Aridibaculum aurantiacum: one gene and its partner. The protein of the gene in region 1 interacts with the protein of each later gene in a pairwise test. Links are inferred from orthologs where the notes say so. Each region holds a gene or a part of one and is shown on either strand. Other genes may lie near its edges. The genes, in order: rlmB and tsaE.

Evidence for each region.
Region 2: the proteins of rlmB (region 1) and tsaE interact in binary tests that used the Escherichia coli proteins (3 or more experiments, as listed by UniProt). The link is inferred for Aridibaculum aurantiacum from one-to-one orthologs.

What each region holds. Positions count from the first base shown.
Region 1 is NZ_JAFEWC010000001.1:2,069,862-2,079,264, forward strand. The notes cover bases 2,889-5,847. They hold rlmB (23S rRNA (guanosine(2251)-2'-O)-methyltransferase RlmB), read left to right. Parts: upstream 2,889-3,963; coding sequence 3,964-4,731; downstream 4,732-5,847. Other genes in these bases: metK (methionine adenosyltransferase), read left to right, coding at 2,889-3,272; J4N22_RS08630 (NUDIX domain-containing protein), read left to right, coding at 3,347-3,913; J4N22_RS08640 (hydroxymethylglutaryl-CoA lyase), read left to right, coding at 4,798-5,646; J4N22_RS08645 (GSCFA domain-containing protein), read left to right, coding at 5,662-5,847. Outside these bases: J4N22_RS08615 (glycogen/starch synthase), read left to right, coding at 1-465; J4N22_RS08620 (DUF4270 family protein), read left to right, coding at 497-1,960; more of metK, read left to right, coding at 2,022-2,888; more of J4N22_RS08645, read left to right, coding at 5,848-6,654; J4N22_RS08650 (family 1 glycosylhydrolase), read right to left, coding at 6,739-8,925; glf (UDP-galactopyranose mutase), read right to left, coding at 8,897-9,403. UniProt on the Escherichia coli protein: Specifically methylates the ribose of guanosine 2251 in 23S rRNA.
Region 2 is NZ_JAFEWC010000001.1:632,165-641,594, reverse strand. Bases 6,412-9,397 are described here. They hold tsaE (tRNA (adenosine(37)-N6)-threonylcarbamoyltransferase complex ATPase subunit type 1 TsaE), read right to left. Parts: upstream 8,120-9,397; coding sequence 7,703-8,119; downstream 6,412-7,702. Other genes in these bases: J4N22_RS02750 (heavy metal translocating P-type ATPase), read left to right, coding at 8,245-9,397; J4N22_RS02760 (alanine dehydrogenase), read right to left, coding at 6,425-7,639. Also shown: T9SS response regulator signal transducer PorX, read right to left, coding at 1-750; J4N22_RS02785 (HD domain-containing protein), read left to right, coding at 1,056-2,270; lpxD (UDP-3-O-(3-hydroxymyristoyl)glucosamine N-acyltransferase), read left to right, coding at 2,352-3,410; J4N22_RS02775 (bifunctional UDP-3-O-[3-hydroxymyristoyl] N-acetylglucosamine deacetylase/3-hydroxyacyl-ACP dehydratase), read left to right, coding at 3,519-4,931; lpxA (acyl-ACP--UDP-N-acetylglucosamine O-acyltransferase), read left to right, coding at 4,924-5,721; J4N22_RS02765 (ABC transporter ATP-binding protein), read left to right, coding at 5,711-6,328; more of J4N22_RS02750, read left to right, coding at 9,398-9,430. UniProt on the Escherichia coli protein: Required for the formation of a threonylcarbamoyl group on adenosine at position 37 (t(6)A37) in tRNAs that read codons beginning with adenine.

The DNA of each region.
Region 1 (9,403 bases):
GATCTAAGAACGATCTTCTTTTGTAAAGGCGCTCTTGAGACAGTTAAGAAATTTGGCTGGCCTCCTGACATTATTCATTGCAGTGGTTGGATGACTGGATTAATTCCTATGTATCTGAAAACTATTTACAAGAAAGAACCAGTTTTTGCACATAGTAAAGTGATCTACACACTCGGCAGTACCACGTTTGAAGATAAGCTGAGTGATGATTTTCATAAGAAGGCGATCATTCATAATTCACTTAAAGAAAAAGATGTAGAAGTATTTAAAGATGCTAACAATATTGCACTTCAGCGTGGTGGAGCATCTTATGCTGATGCAATTACTTTTGGTGGTGATTCTATAGATAAAAAACTAGTGGATGAGTTCACCAAAGTGAAAGGAAAGAAGGTGCTTCCTTTCAAAGGCTGGGACAGTGATTTAACAGAGTATTTAGAATTGTATAACGACCTTGCCTCGAAGTAACTTCCCTTTCAAATCAATGTTTTCCAACAGGATGCGTAATCTTTTATTAATAGCTTTTGCTATTATCTCCATAAGTGTTGCATGTACAAAAATATCAACTACTGAAATAGGTAATGGCCTTATTCCACCGGTTGATAATGTAAACACCTTCGACACCACATTAGAAGTTTTTACCAACACTTTTGAAAACCAAGTTTTACCGCCTGTTTATAAAACAGATGATCATGTTATTGGTGTTTTAAACGATCCAATTTTTGGTAAAACTGTAGCATCTGCTTTTTTTGAATTTAAGCCTACTATTTATCCATACGCTTTTCCTATTAATCCAATTTATCGTGTGGCAGACTCTGCTGTATTGGTTTTAAACTTTAGAGGAAGCTATGGCGATACATCTGTTGGTGCACCTAACCAGGAGTGGGAAGTACGTGAACTGGCCGAACTTGGAAAAGGAGATTCTGTCTACAAGACCAATGCAAATCCTGCAGTTGGAGCCTTGTTGAATAGCGGCAATACAACCATCAATGTTCGCAAGTTTCGCGACTCTGTTATCAATAAGTTTGAAAGTACTGTCAACCAGGTGAGGATCAAACTGAGCCATGATGTTGCATTGCGTTTCATTAAAAATTACGACTCTACCAATGCTTACAGAAGCGACTCTGCTTTCAGGGAAGCATTCAAAGGATTTGCTATTGTACCAAGAGCAAACAGTGGTGGCAATACATTGGCACGTGTGAACCTGATGGATATGGATAGCAAGCTTGCGTTGTATTTCCATAAAGACTCAGCTAATGTGAAGTCGGATACGTCTGTGAACTTCTTCCGCATAAACCCATATCTTGATCAAAGTTCTTTCACTGCTAATAGGATAGCCCGCGACTTTAGCGGAAGTGAGATAGCTGGTGCATTGAACACCACCACCAATGAAGCTAAAGTGTATGCACTTACGGCTCCAGGCACTTATATCAATGTTACCATTCCTGGACTTCGTACGCTTAGCAACCGCATTATTCATCGTGCAGAGTTATTAGCTTACCAGGAAGATGCCGATAACGATCCTTTGGCTGAAATACTTACTCCTCCACGTTACCTTTTGCTGGCTCGTTACGATAATGATTTCAAAGGAATGGCTAGTGTGCCAAATGATTACGAAATCACTTCTACTGGGCCAAACATTGAGAACTTTGGTGGCTTCCAGTTCTACCAGAACATTCCAGGGTTCAATAAAAAATCAGCTGTCTATACTTTCAACCTGAGCCGTTATGTTCAAGGTATAGTTTCAAGAAAAGATAGCAGCTATGCGCTTCGTATTTACGCACCATCTAATGACTCTATAAAGTTCAATCTTCCTTATCCTAACCAAGGAGTATTTGCTACCTACCAGATTGCCCCTTCTAACAGCAATCGTATGGCAGAAGGTAGAGTACGATTAGCAGGAGGAGCTCATCCCAATGAAAGAGTTAGAATGCGCGTTCGCATAATTTATTCTCGCTTGTAAGCGTTATTGGTGTTCACCATATATTTGCGCAACTTTTAAAAAAATACCATCAACTGTTTTTATGCCTTATTTATTTACATCAGAAAGTGTTTCTGAAGGACATCCTGATAAAGTAGCTGACCAGATCAGTGATGCATTGATAGATAATTTTCTTGCTTTTGATCCTCAAAGTAAAGTAGCGTGCGAAACACTTGTAACAACAGGACAGGTTGTATTAGCCGGAGAAGTGAAGAGTAAAGCTTACCTCGATGTCCAGGAAATTGCTCGTGGTGTTATCCGTAAAATAGGATATACCAAGAGTGAATATATGTTTGAGGCAAACAGCTGTGGTGTATTTTCTGCTATTCACGAACAATCATCTGACATTAACCAGGGTGTAGACAGGCAGGTAAAAGAAGAGCAAGGTGCCGGCGACCAGGGAATGATGTTTGGCTATGCAACAAATGAAACTGAAGATTATATGCCACTGGCACTTGATCTTTCTCATAAACTTCTGATTGAACTGGCAGCTTTGCGCAGGGAGAACAAGCAGATCAAATATCTGCGTCCTGATGCAAAGAGCCAGGTTACTTTAGAATACAATGATGACAATAAGCCAGTTCGTATCGATGCGATCGTTGTTTCTACACAGCACGATGATTTTGATACAGAGCCTAAGATGTTAGAAAAGATAAAGGCTGACATCATCAACATTTTGATACCAAGAGTGAAGAGCAAGTACAAGAAGTACGCAAAGCTTTTCAACAACGATATTAAATACCACATCAACCCAACTGGTAAATTCGTAATTGGTGGACCACATGGTGATACCGGACTTACAGGTCGTAAGATCATTGTAGATACTTACGGTGGTAAAGGTGCGCATGGTGGTGGAGCATTCAGCGGAAAAGATCCGAGCAAGGTTGATAGAAGTGCTGCTTATGCAACACGTCATATAGCTAAAAACCTGGTGGCTGCAGGCGTTTGCGATGAAGTACTTGTGCAGGTTTCTTACGCTATTGGTGTAGCACAACCTACAAGCATTTATGTAAATACTTACGGCACAGCTAAGGTGGACATGACCGATAGCGAAATCGCTAAAGTGGTAGAAGGTGTTTTTGATATGCGTCCTTACTTCATTGAGCAACGCCTGAAACTAAGAAGCCCTATCTACAGCGAAACTGCTGCTTATGGTCACATGGGAAGGCAGCCTGAAGTGAAAGTGAAAGAATTTGTGATGCCTAATGGAAAAGTAAAGCAAGTGAAAGTGGAACTGTTTACATGGGAAAAACTTGACTATGTAAATAAGGTGCGTAAAGCATTTGGTGTTTAAGCCGTTTCAATTAATATAATATAGAACCTCCTGAAAGGGAGGTTTTTTTGTAAATCATATTTTCAATTTCTGTCATGATAGATGAAAATTACAACCCCTGGAAGATAGTTTCTGAGAAGCAGGTATACGATAACAAATGGATCCGGCTTACCGAGTACGATGTAATAAATCCTTCGGGAAATGCGGGTATTTATGGTAAAGTTCATTTTAAAAACAAAGCCATTGGTATACTGCCGTTGGATGAAGATTGGAATACTTACCTGGTAGGGCAATATCGATTTACAATTGATGCATATAGCTGGGAAATTCCGGAAGGTGGGGGAGCTTTGGATGTGGATCCTATTGAGTCAGCTAAACGAGAATTGAAGGAAGAGACAGGCTTGGTAGCGGGTGAATGGACTGAGCTCGGTCAATTATATTTATCAAATTCAGTTAGCGATGAACTGGCCATCCTGTTCCTGGCACGCAACCTTACACAAGAGGAAGCTATGCCTGAAGAAACCGAACAATTAGTGGTGAAGAAACTTCCGTTTGAAGAAGCCTACCAGATGGTGGAAGATGGATTGATAACTGATGCAATGGCGGTAGCAGCAATACAAAAGGTAAAACTTCTCATGCTACAGGGAAAGATCAGCCGCTAATTGATTGTTGTTGCGCAGCATATAGATTTTAATACCGTTATTTTTGCACCATGAATTTTCGTCACCAGAATAATCGCCAGCGTCCAAAGAAAAATCTTTTGATAGTTGGAAAAGACAAGGTTATAGATGCTCTGAAAACAGGCAAATACCTTGATCGAATTTATCTTTCTTCCACTGTACACGGACCGGAGATAGATGAAATAAGAGCACTTGCTTCCGATAAGCAAGTGCCTATAAATAAAGTTCCGGTAGAAAAACTGAACAGTTTCAATGTCAGCAATCACGGCAACTGCATTGCTGTTATCTCAAAAATAAAATACCAGGACCTCCAGGAGGTGATCTCTTTTGTAGTAGATAATGGGGAAACGCCATTGTTTCTGATGTTGGATGGTATAACTGATGTGCGCAATATTGGCGCAATAGCACGAACTGCATTTTGCTGTGGTGTACAGGCTATCATCATTCCAGAAAAAGGTGTGGGTGCACTGAACGATGATGCTATAGCCACATCAGCAGGAGCACTTGAACAAATTGCCATCTGCCGTGTGAACAGCCTTATGAAAGCTGTAGACGAGCTGCACCTGAACGGCATTAAAGTATATGCAAGCGAAATGAAAGCTTCTACCAATGTTTTTGATTTACCTCTATCTGAGCCCGCAGCTATAGTAATGGGCAGCGAGGACAAAGGAATTTATCCTGCTTTGATGAAGATTTGCGATGAGCAATTTAAGATCCCAATGAAAGGAGATTTTGAATCATTGAATGTATCAGTTGCTGCAGGAATGATCTTGTATGAAGCCATGAAACAAAGAATGTAATTGGTGCCAATTCCAGCGAATTGCTTTATAAGTTTAATTCCTGAACTCCTTCTGAAAGTTTGAAACATGCTGCAAATAATAGAATGTCCACGCGATGCTATGCAGGGGTGGCCAAAGCCGATATCTACAGAAGATAAAATATATTACCTCAACACGCTATTGCAGGTTGGCTTCCATACGCTTGATTGCGGAAGTTTTGTTTCGCCAAAGGCTATACCCCAAATGGCGGATACAGCCGAGGTTTTACCAAAACTTCAACTTCATAATTCCAGAACAAAACTTTTGGTTATAGTAGCCAACAAACGTGGAGCTGAACAGGCGGTTCAATTTGATGAGGTGAGTTTTATTGGTTATCCATTTTCCATTTCTCCTACTTTTCAATTGCGAAATACCAATAGCAATATAGAAGAAAGTGTGCAACGCGTAGACGAGATACAGGAGCTATGCACCAGGCACAACAAGCAATTGGTAATTTACCTGAGCATGGGTTTTGGAAATCCTTACGGTGATGAATATAATGAAGGCGTGCTACTGAATTGGGCGGAGGAGATGGTGAAAAAAGATGTGCGTGTGCTATCACTTTCAGATACTGTGGGCGTGGCTACACCGTCTCAAATAACAACTGCGTTAAAATCTTTATTGCCTGCTTACCCGGGTACTGAAATTGGTGTACACCTTCATAGCACCTCATCCACCTTAGAAGCTAAACTGCAAGCGGCTCTTGATGCAGGCTGCACTCGTTTTGATGGTGCATTGAAAGGAATAGGAGGATGTCCCATGGCAAAAGATGAATTGGTTGGTAACATGAAGACGGAGACCATCGTAGAATACTGCAGGACTAAAGGTTATAAAATTGACCTGGAAGAAGAGGCATTGCACAAGAGTCTTCAGCTTGCTGCAGAAATTTTTGTGTAACTAAAGCTTTATGTTATGAAAATGATGCTGGATATAGACATCAAGTCACCAGGACGAAAGATCAATTACAGTGACAAGCTGATGTTGGTAGGTTCTTGTTTCACTGAACAGATAGGTAAGAAGCTGGAAGATGTTAAGTTTTGCATGAAGCAAAATCCAAGCGGAATTCTTTTTGACCCGGTAAGCGTTACGACGAACCTGGTAAATTATATTGAGAACAAGCCATATAACAAGGATGACCTGTTTTACTTAAATGAGCTTTGGCAAAGCTGGAACCATCATTCTATTTTTTCAGGAATGGATGCAGCTGAAGTATTGATGAATATCAACCAGGCTCAGCAGCAAGCACATGAGTTTCTAAAAGATGCTGATTGGCTCATCATCACATTAGGTTCTGCTTTTTCTTACAGGCTTTCTGAATCTGGTGTACCGGTTGCCAATTGCCATCGTGCTCCGGCGCAGTACTTCGGCAAGCATTTATTAACTATAGAAGAGATAGTGACAGCATTGGACAATTGTATGCACCGGCTGTTTCATTTCAACAATAAGCTACAGATCATATTTACCATCAGTCCTGTGCGTCATATACGCGATGGGGTGGTAGAAAACAACCGGAGCAAGGCGCGGCTGATAGAGGCGGTGCATCACATGGTTAATAAATTCGATCGGCTGCATTATTTTCCTGCTTATGAACTGGTGATTGATGTTTTAAGAGACTACAGGTTCTATGATGTTGATCTTGTGCATCCAAATTATCCAGCAACAGAGTTCGTGTTTCAAAAGTTTATAGCTAGTTATATTGATGAGGATTCGCAGGCAATGATGGAGGAAATAAAAAAGATCGTGACAGCATATAAGCATAAACCCTTTCAGCCTGGTACTGAGGCACACCAGAATTTCTTGCGTAGCTTTTTAGAAAAGGCGAAACAGTTTCAACTGAAATACCCGCATATTAATCTTGAAGAAGAGATACATTATTTTTCTCGCCGTAAAGCGGTTGTGGAGTAGAGTCTACTACATTCTTTGTAAAAGTAAAAACAGCCTGAACCGGCTGTTTTTGTTTTAAAAATTGTTGGCTTTGATATCTATCATTTAAAGCACCAGTGTTTCCTGCTCTTTCATAAACCTACCTAGTGCATCATCAAGGGAGGGAAGAAGAAAACCTTTTTCAGTGGTCATGGCGGTATATGCAGGACGCGGTGCTTTCCAGCCCATTTCAGAGACCGGCATTCCTACCAGTTTATTCTTTTTATGCCCCGAACGATCTGCTACTTGCTCGGCCAGTTCTAGCCAGCTTACTTCAGCATGGTTGCTGATATTCCATATGCCGCTTACTTCATCTATCAGCAGATCTAGAGTGGTATTAACCAGGTCAGGAACATAGGTAGGTGAAATGGTGAGATCTTTTGCTACCGTCATTTCCTGGTTATTCTTAAGAGAATTAAGAACAAAGTATACAAAGTTGTATTGATCCCACGGGCCAAAGAATGCACTAGTTCTGATCACCAAAGCGGAAGGATTGGCTTTCATAACTTTTTCTTCAGCCAAGGCTTTGCTCTGCCCATAAATGTTTAGTGGACCTACCACATCACTCTCCAGGTAAGGCGTATTCTTTTTACCATCAAAGACAAGATCGCTGCTAAACGTGGTGAAATGTATCCCTAATTTATGGCAGATGGCAGCCATATATTCCGGGGCCAGAGTGTTGATGTCAAAGCAATTATCACATTCTTCTTCCGCATCGTCTACACGTACATAACCTGCAGTATTAACAACTGCCCAGGGATTGTATTGTTGTATCACACGCTCCAGTGCCTGCGGATCCAGAATGTTCACATCATTTCTACCAATGGCTACATGATGTATAGCACGAGCTTTACAAACCCTGCTGAATGCCTGTGCTAAAGTTCCTGCCTTTCCAATTATAAGCAATGGCCGGGTGTCCTGTTCATGGGGTATAGTAGTCATTGTTTCTTCTTTACTGTCACCAAAATAAATAACCCTGCATGGCCTGTTCCACCAGCCTTTTTCTGCCAGTGTGGGGTGAGTAAAACTTTCACCTTTAGCTAATTTGCTTACCAGTTTTGTAAGTGCAGTAGGGCGTGGATGAGGACCACGAATATCAAAAAGTCCTGCTTCGTAAACGCCGCTTGGTTTTGTTAGCAGGCTACACCAATCAAAAGAACCTAATACAGCCCAGGCCGTAACAGCTCTAATGTCTGCACCATCCTGTTTTGCATCACCGGCAGCAGAATAAACATAGTTGAACCAGCGTAATTGTTCTTCGCGTGTACAATGTAGGTGTACTTCTGTAACTGCTATGGGTAGTTGGTATCGCTGCCATGTTTCCAGTAGCAACTGTTTAGGACCTGCAAGACATTCTTCTTTTAAACGAACTGCCTCTACATCTGCATATTGATGTTTGCCATTGCCACCATGCGTATGCTGCGGATAGTGTTCTAAACGTTCATCTAAAAATCTTTCAGAAGTGATATAATGATTAATACCCATTACATCTGGTGGACAAGGATTTTCAATAAAAAAATCAAGTTCTTTAGCAGTTATTCCTGCCTTCATCAGGTAATTCCATAGTGGATGCTGCGGGTTTACCTTACCACACAGCAGGTCAAATGACAACCACCTACGATGGTTCTCAAAATCTGCCTGGTATTTTAAGAGTGGAGTGCTATGTGTTTTGCCTAAATCTTCTGTTTGTACAAGTTTAGCTGCAGGATTTATTTTTCTGATGGCTTGCATGGCCAGTACAGTTCCTTTGCATTCAGCTAGAAGTACTTTTAGAAAAGTGGTGTCATTTGTGCCGTGAGGGAACCAGATGCCATACAAGCCACAGAAACGAGCAGTAGTAAGCGGCTCATTTACCGGGGTATAATGAGTAACCCAGGGAAACTGAGCCGCTACTTCTGCTGCATAGGTGGCAAGTCCTTTTTCAAATGTCTGATCGTAAAAGCTGGCATATCGAGGACCACTGCCATGGTGTACCAGTCCTACTATTGGTTCTATTCCTGCCTGTTGAATCTTATGCAATTGCTTTTCAGCAAAGCGCCAGTCTATCGTTCCACCCTCTGTTGGTTGATGTTTCTCCCATAATACGGGATACCTTAAAGCCTTAATACCTAGTTCAGCTATTCTTTCAATATCATCATTACGATGATAATGACCAGCCAATTGTAGCTGATCCATATAGTTGTCTTCTACCCGGTTGAAAGAACATTCAATTCCACCCCAGATATCAATTCCTTTCCAGTAATCCTTCACCATCTGATGCTACTTTCGTTGACAATTCTTGTTGCATTATCTTCTTGTAAGTAGTTAAGGCTTGTGCTACTACCTGGTCCATATTATAATAGCGGTAGGTAGCTAATCTTCCAACAAAATAGGTATTGGTAAGCTTGTTGGCCAGGGCTGCATATTTCTTGTACAACAGGTCATTCTCCGGACGTGGTACTGGATAATATGGATCGCCTGTGGCTTCAGGGAATTCGTATACTAAAGTTGTTTTATCGTGCTTTTGCCCGGTTAAGTGCTTGAATTCAGTGATACGGGTAAATGCATAATCATTTGGATAGTTAATGGTGCCTGTTTCCTGGAACTGCTTTTCCTCAAGTGTTTCAAACTTGAACCGAAGAGAACGGTAAGGCAGTTTACCATATTGATAATCGAAATATTCATCAATTGGGCCTGTGAAGATCAGTTTCTTATAATTTACCTCGTTTATTACCTCCTGGTAGTCGGTGTT
Region 2 (9,430 bases), 1.4 Mb from region 1 along the record:
GAACATTGGCTGTATTGCTTTCCATTGATCAAAGCGAAGGTTATCGATCAATAAGAAAAAAGTTGGAACTCCTTTTTCTACGTGTGGCAGCACTTTAAACTGCAGCAGGTTGTGGCTCATTACCGGTGCAGGATTCTTTGGATCAACCCAAGATGCATAATTCCTACTCACAAACTTGAAGAACTCAGTATTAGCCTCCTGCTTTTGACTTTGTAGTATCTCCTGCATCTCAGGGCTATCGCTCTTTTCCATTTCCAGCTCCCAATACACCAACTTTTTATAAATGTCCATCCAGTCGTTGTAATCGGGATTGTTATTCAGCGCCATGAACAGATGCCTGAACTGTTGCTGGTAAGCTGTAGTTGTTTTCTCTGCTACCAGCCGGCGATTATCTATTATCTTTTTTAGGCTTAGCCAAACCTGGTTAGGGTTAACCGGCTTTATCAAATAATCGCTTATCTCGTTCCCAATGGCTTCGTCCATCAGGTTTTCTGTTTCATTTTTTGTGATGAGCACCACTGGAATGGCGCTGTTTACTTCTTTTATCTGCGCCAGTGTTTCAAGACCAGTAAGACCTGGCATACTTTCATCCATCAACACTACATCCACTTCATTTTCCTTCACATACTCTACAGCGTCAAAACCATTGGTCAAAGTCTGTACCTCGTAACCCTTATTTTCTAAAAAGATCTTCTGGCTTTGTAAACTTTCGATCTCATCGTCCACCCATAAAATTTTTGCTAAGGCCATAGTATGTTGTAGGTTTTATTTTGATCCGTATGAACACGAGCCGGAACACGCTCTTTTGTGGCTGCATAAACAACAAATTTCTTACCGCCATCTTCCTTTCACCAACTTAGTTAGCCTAAATGCTACATAACCAATGTCTCTTCAACTGTAAGATTGGTTGGTGAATGTACACATTAGCCTCATTAACAAGCACAAAGATGGTGACGTTAACAGTTTGGCAACAGAAGGCTTTTATTTTCTAACCTACAGAAAATAAACCCTTTCTATCATTGGTCATCCTGTAGTTTTACATTTTAAATCATTATATGGCTTCATTCTCCCGCAAGATCATCAACGATCCCGTTCATGGTTTTATCACTGTTAGTCACCCGCTGATCCAACAGGTGATAGCGCATCCATATTACCAAAGGCTTAGAAGAATTTACCAGATGGCGTTGGCGCATCTTGTTTACCCTGGTGCTGTCCACACCAGGCTGCATCACTCCTTAGGCGCATATCACCTGATGAATAGTGCGCTCACTGAATTATGCAGTAAAGGAGTGGAAATAACCGAAGAAGAACAAGTGGCGGCTAAGGCTGCTATTCTACTTCATGATATAGGACATGGACCTTTCAGCCATGCGCTTGAAAATATTTTGCTGCGCGGTGTACACCACGAAACCATGAGCCTTAAGCTGATGCACAGCATGAATGAACAACTGGGCGGAAAACTAACAATGGCCATCGATATTTTCACTGATAAATACCCGAAGCGTTTTCTGCACCAACTGATAAGTGGACAACTGGATGTAGACCGGATGGATTACCTAAGCCGCGATAGCTTTTTTACCGGTGTAAGCGAAGGCGTAATTGGTTATGATAGAATTTTAAAAATGCTGGTGGTTCACAACGGTGAGCTGATGATAGAAGAAAAAGGAATTTTCAGCGTAGAGAAATTCCTGGTGGCGCGTCGCCTGATGTACTGGCAAGTTTATTTACACAAAACAGTATTGGCTGCAGAGAAAATGATGGTAAAGATCATTGAGCGGGTAAGGTACTTAACAGAAAAAGGAGATGGCTCTTTACAAACGCATACTCCTATTGACTTCTTCCTCCACAGGTTTGATGGTGTTATAACCGACGATGTACTAGAAAAATTCTGCCAGATGGATGATTATGATTTCATGCACGCCATCAAAATGTGGCGCCACCATCCTGATACCATTCTAAAAACTTTATGTACGAATATTCTGGATCGTAAACTTTTGAAAGTGCGACTGCAGGCTGACCCAATAAATGAAAGTACGCTGCAGCAGAAAATTGAAAGTGCTTGTCAGAAGTTAAACATCACCCAAGTGGAAAGCGGGTACCTGGCTTTTACTGGCGAAACCATAAATACCATGTACACCATGAAGGATGAAAGGATCAATATCTTATTCAAAAACGGGCAGGTGAAAGATATTTCGCAGGTAGACAATGCCTTGATACATAAAACAATGGCAACCCCTGTAAAAAAATTCTACATTTGTTTTTATGAATAGTTTTGCAGCTATTCAATCCGGCGTTTTCAAAAGAAGGATGATTTTTGCTGTGAGCTCGTTGCCACGGCTAAAAACAAAAACATGACATTTACGGCAAATCAAATAGCGGTTTTACTACAAGGAAAAATAGAAGGAGAACCGGACTGTAGCGTTGATAGTTTTGGCAGAATAGAAGAAGCGAAAAAAGGACAACTTGCGTTTTTAGCCAATCCCAAATACGAAGATTTTTTATATACCACAGGAGCATCCGTCGTTATTGTCGGCGAAAAGCTTCAACTGAAACATCCTGTTCAGAGCACACTTATCCGCGTGGCTGATCCTTACTCCGCTTTTGCCAGTTTACTGCACCATTACCAGCAATTAAAGACCAGCCAGCTCAATGGCGTTCAGGAACCTTCCTATGTGGCAACCACTGCTACCAAAGGTGAAAATGTGTACATCGGCGCTTTCGCCTATGTTGGTGATGGCACGAGCATTGGCAACAATGTGAAAATTTTCCCTGGCGTATTTATTGGCAACAATGTAAAGATTGGCGACAACTGTATTTTTCACCCAGGTGTTAAGATCTACCACGATTGTGTACTCGGCAAAAACGTGGTCATACATTCTGGCACGGTGATAGGCGGCGATGGCTTTGGTTTTGCGCCGCAAGCCGATGGCACTTTCAAAAAGGTTCCGCAGATTGGTAACGTGGTCATAGAAGACAATGTAGAGATCGGCTCTAATGCTACTATTGACCGTGCTACCATTGGTTCTACCGTAATACGCGCTGGTGCCAAGCTTGACAACCTGATACAGATAGCCCACAATGTAGAAGTAGGTACAAACACGGTGATTGCAGCGCAAGCTGGTGTAAGTGGCAGTACCAAAATAGGCAACAACGTAATGATTGGTGGCCAGGCAGGTGTAGTAGGTCATATACAAATAGCTGATGGTAGCCGCATAAACGCTCAAAGCGGCGTAAGCAAAAGCATTAAAAAGCCAAAATCATCTGTTACTGGGTCTCCTGCTTATGAATATGCGAGTGCATTACGCAGCCAGGCTGTTACCCGCAACCTTCCCGAACTTGAAAAAAGAATAACTGACCTGGAAAACCTGGTAAAACAATTACTGGAAGAAAAGGCTCAGTATAATGTATAAATAGCTGTATATCGAAGCTTTTGAATAAACCCTGCACCAGTAGTTGCAGGGTTTTTACTTTTTATAGAAAAGCATAGTTTTCATACTTTCGCCACTTTTAAAGGAGCTATGCACAGTAACGGACAAACATTTCAACATACACTCGCAACAGAATTTAGTATATCGGGACCCGGTATACATACAGGGCACCTGGTAAATATGGTGGTTAAACCTGCGGCTCCTAATACAGGAATAAACTTTCAACGGGTAGACCTGGAAGACAGGCCTGTGGTAAAAGCAGATGTTGACAATGTAGTAATGACCAACCGTAGTACTGCCATTGAGAGCAATGGTGCACGCATTTATACCATTGAGCACCTGATGGCTGCTTTTGTGGGTATGGGTGTAGATAATGCACTGGTAGAACTAGACGGTGATGAAGTTCCAATACTGGATGGTAGCGCACATGCCTTTGTAGAGGCCATTGAAAAAGCTGGTGTAAAACAACAAGAGGTAGCCAAGATATTTTACAATATTGAGCACAACATCACATTTGTAGATGAGGAAAGAGGGGTTGAAATGGTGGCGCTTCCTTTTACTGAATACCGCGTAAATGCGCTAATTGACTTCAATAGTCCTGTACTAGGAACGCAGCATGCAAGCCTGAAAGACATTAAAGACTTTAAGAACGAAATAGCTCCCTGCCGTACATTTTGCTTTTTCCATGAACTGGAGTGGCTGCTGGATCATGACCTGATAAAAGGTGGTGACAGGAACAATGCAGTAGTAGTGGTTGACAAGCCAGTAACCGACAACCAGGTAAAAAAATTAAAAGCACATTTTCCGGATATAGAGATTCCTAAAGGGCAAGGCTACCTGAACAATGCAGAACTAAGATTTGACAATGAGCCGGCTCGTCATAAACTGCTGGATGTAATCGGTGATCTTGCATTGGTTGGATTTGCATTTAACGCTCATATCATAGCAAGCAAACCTGGCCATGCTGCCAATGTGATGTTTGCTAAAAAGCTGAAGGAGCATATTAAAAAAGTGAAGCAAAAAGGTGAGATACCTGTATATGATCCTACGAAGCCGCCGCTTTTTGATGTGCACGCTATAGAAAAGCTTTTGCCTCACCGCTTCCCGTTCCTCTTGGTTGATAAGATCATTGAACTTACCGATACAAAGGTTGTAGGAATTAAGAATGTTACTTACAACGAGCCATTCTTCCAGGGACACTTTCCTGGTAATTGTGTGATGCCAGGTGTTCTACTTGCAGAAGCGTTGGCTCAGTGCGGTGGTATATTAGCCATACCAAAAGACACAGAAGATAAATACGATACTTACTTTCTTAAGATAGACAACTGTAAGTTCAAACAAAAGGTAGTACCTGGCGATACGCTGATCCTGCACATGGAGCTGGTAAGCCCGATAAGAAGAGGACTGGTAGAAATGAAGGGAACTATATACGTAGCGGGTAAAATAGCAGCAGAAGCAATATTGGTTGCTCAAATAGTTAAAAGAACAAAGCAAGATGATTAGTCCTTTAGCGCAGATACATCCAGGGGCACGCATAGCTGAAAATGTACGTGTAGACGCGTTTTCGGTTATAGAGGACAATGTAACTATCGGAGAGGGTACGCATGTAATGCCTAATGTTACCATCTTTAGCGGCACCACTATTGGCAAAGGCTGTATCATTTTCCCAGGCGCAGTACTTGGCGCCATACCACAAGACCTGAAATTTGTTGGTGAAGAAACTACTGTAGAAATAGGCGACAACACCACGATACGCGAATGTGTAACCATAAACAGGGGCACAAAAGACAGGTGGAAGACTAAGGTGGGCAGCAACTGCCTGCTGATGGCTTATGTACATATAGCGCACGACTGCTTTGTTGGCAATCATGTTATTCTTGCTAATGCTGTTCAACTGGCAGGGCATGTAACCATAGATGACTATGCCATTCTGGGTGGTTTGTCAGGTGTTCACCAGTTCATCCACATAGGTGCGCATGTTTATATAGCAGGTCAAATTCTCATTCGCAAAGATGTTCCTCCTTATGTAAGAGCTGCCCGCGATCCACTGGCTTATGTTGGTATAAACAATGTAGGCCTTACACGCCGCGGCTATGCAAAAGAAGTGATTGATGAGATCTCTGCCATCTATCATATCCTGTTTGTACAAGGGCATACTACATCTAAAGCAATTGAGATAATCAACGAAACATTGGCTGATACGGAGGTGAAGAGAGATATCATTGGCTTTGTAGAAAATTCAAAAGCCGGGATAATAAAACGCTCTGTAAAATCCGGGCTCGATGACTATTAAGCTTACCAATGCAGGTAAACGCTTCAACCGCGATTGGATTTTCAAACAACTTTCCACTGAGATTTTCCCTGGTAATACCGTAGCCATTACAGGTGCTAATGGTAGTGGCAAAAGCACTTTGCTGCAAGTGATCAGTGGCAACATGGCCATTAATGAAGGCAAGGTAGAATGGCAGGTGGATGAAAAGCTGGTGGATGAAGAAAAAGTGCATCAACACTTATCTATTGCTGCTCCCTACCTGGAGGTTATTGAAGAAATGACTGCTACTGAATTTCTCCAGTTTCACCACCAGTTTAAGAAATTGATCCCCGGCATTTCCATTGAAGAAATTTTACAGATTATAGGCTTGCAACAAGCAGCACATAAGCAGATCCGCTACTATAGCAGTGGTATGAAGCAAAGGGTAAAACTAGCACAGGCTTTCTTTTCCGATGTTCCTTTATTGCTGCTCGATGAGCCATGCACCAACCTGGATGCTACAGGCATAGCACTGTATCATAAACTGGTAGAAGATTATACAAAAGGAAAAACAGTAATAGTAAGCAGTAATGATGAAGTAGAATATGCTTTCTGCAAGAGGACACTTTCTATAATGGATTACAAATAGCTTCTCCTACGAATCAGGCTAGCCTTCACGCTAACATCCAACATCTAACATCTAACGTCTCTCTCCTCACGCCTCTCTCCTCACGCCTACCCACAACTACCTCCTGCTGGCGATCAGCAAATTCAGGTCAGTGTATCTAAGGTCGAAACGCTGGCTTAAATAGAAATTAGTTAGATGACCTTTGTACATGTAAATTCCATGGCGAAGATTGAAGTTGTGCCATACCATTTCTTCAAAGCCACCTTCTTCACTTACATCTAGCAGTAGTGGCATTAGCACATTACTGATAGCCTGGCTGGCAGTACGGGCAAAGCCGCTCGGAATATTCGGAACACAATAATGGATGACATCGTGCTTTACAAACGTTGGCCGCTGGTGACTGGTTATTTCACTGGTTTCAAAGCATCCACCGCGGTCAATACTTACATCTATTATCACACTGCCAGAACGCATATTGGTCACCATCTCTTCGGTTACCACCACCGGTGTACGACCAAACTCACTGCTCATAGCACCCACAGCCACTTCGCAACTCTTTAATTGCTTGGCCAGGATCTTAGGTTCAATTACGCTTGTCCATACTCTTACACCTAGATTATTCTGCAGGCGTTTTAACCGGTACACATTGTTATCAAAAACTTTTACAGAAGCACCCAGTGCCAAAGCTGTACGTGTGGCAAACTCTCCTACTACACCTGCACCAATGATGATAACTTTTGTAGGAGGAATACCGCTTATACCTCCTAGTAAAACACCCTTTCCGCTATTGGCGCTGCCGAGGTATTGTCCTGCAATCAGCATGATAGCACTGCCGGCTATCTCGCTCATACTCCTAACAATCGGGTAAGTGCCGCTGTCGTCTTTCAGGTTTTCAAAACTAAGTGCAGTGATGCGTTTCTCCATCATGAACTGCAGGTACTCGCTACGCATGGCAGAAAGATGAATAGGCGAAACGATCACCTGGCTCATTTGCAACAGCGGGAGATCTTCTGCTACTACAGGAGCACTCTTTACAAGAATAGGCGCTTTAAAAACCTCCTGTTTTTCGTACACAATTTTAGCTCCTGCTTCGCTGTAATCTTTATCAGTAAACTTACTGCCATCGCCAGCCTTTGTTTCCATTACCACCTGGTGTCCATTGCTTACCAACACACTTACACCCTCTGGCGTTAGTGCAATACGATTTTCCTGGAACGCAGTTTCTTTTGGAATGCCAATATGCAATTGAGCTCCACGAGCCTTCACATCAAGCGTTTCTTCAAGCGTTTCGTAGGTAAATGAAGTACTAACCAGCGGTTTCAATGACGACATGTAGAGGCGTGTTTTTGGTGGATAAAGTTACTGCTTAAATAGGTAGCTGATATTAAGAGCTGCTTAATGCTTTGCCGAGCTGATCATCCTTGTCTGCGCATCTATTAATTGAATGGTCAGGTGAAGACAATCATCGGGCAATAGCATTGCAGCCTTTTCCGGCCACTCTACCAGGCATAAATTACCGCTGTAGATAGCATCTTCTATGCCAGCTTGCATTGCCTCTTCTTCGTCGCGCAGCCTGTAAAGATCCATATGATAAATAGTTCCGGCTTTGCTGCTTGCATATTCATTGATGATAGAATAAGTAGGACTTCCAATAGCAGTGGTTACACCCAGCACTTCGCAAAGCGCATGCACAAAAGTAGTTTTACCTGCACCCATCTCCCCATGAAGCGCCCACACTTTTTGGTGCTGGTGCACCTGCCACACATTTGCTGCTGTAGCTTTTATATCATCTAATGTGAATGTGAATTCCATAATGTCAACAACTTGTAAAAAATGGGCGTATGCCGCTGAAATGCAACTGTGTAGTAAAGATATCATTGAATGTAAAGCAGTAGCCGAAGTAGTACAGCATAATTTTGCAAAAGAAGATTTTACCTATGGAAAAGATAAGTTGGAAAGTGGAAGGTATGACCTGTAGCAACTGCGCACTTAGCGTAAGTAAGGTGCTGGAAAAACAAGGGATGAAGCAAATAGCTGTAAACCCACTGAACGGTGAAGTAGCATTTGAAAATGCAACAGCAAATGGTGGCGTAGACAAGGCCAGGAAAAATATTGAACTGCTAGGATATACAATTGTTTCGGGTGAAGAAAAAACAGGTGCTACAGCACCAAAAAGCAAATGGCTTAGAACAACTAAACAAAAATTTTTTTTCTGCCTGCCCTTTACGCTGCTGCTAATGGCAGGTCACCTGGGGATGACGTTTGGATGGCACTTCCTGCATAACCCTGTACTCGAGTTATTCCTTTGTTTACCGGTATTTATAGTAGGCATGAGCTTCTTTGGTAAGAGCGCCATCAACAGCCTGCGCACAGGTGTTCCTAATATGAATGTGCTGATAACGCTTGGTGCTGTATCAGCTTTCGTGTACAGCGTCATTGGCCTATTGACAGCCAATCCCGGTATGATGTTCTTTGAAACAGCAGCTTCTATTATCACCATTGTTTTCTTTGGCAACTGGTTAGAAGATGTATCCATTCAGAAGACACAAAAGACGGTGCGTGAGCTAACGAAGGAACAGAAGGTGATGGCCAATATGATTGCTTATGACGATCAACACAATGAAAATATTTTTCCTGTAGAAAACACCGCATTACAAGTTGGTGATTTGATATTGATAAAGTCTGGCGAGCAGGTGCCAACAGATTGTAAAATACTCAGCGGTGATGCTGAAATAAATGAGGCCATTGTGAGTGGTGAAAGTTTACCTGTTTATAAAAAACAAGGAGACACTATAATTGGTGGCAGCGTTGTTTCTAATGGTACGTTGAAATGCTATGTAACAGCAACAGGTAAAGACACTGTCCGCAGCAGCATTGTTCAAATGATGAAACAGGCACAGGGGCATAAACCGCCGGTGCAGAAGCTGGCTGATAAAATCAGCGCCATATTTGTTCCTATCGTTATCACCATTGCTTTGGTTACACTTGCTATCAATTATTTTTTTGTTGATGGTGTTACTTTTCAGCAGAGCCTGATGCGTTCTATAGCCGTGTTGGTAATAGCTTGTCCTTGTGCTATGGGATTAGCGACACCTGCTGCTATTGCCGTAGGCTTAGGCAGGG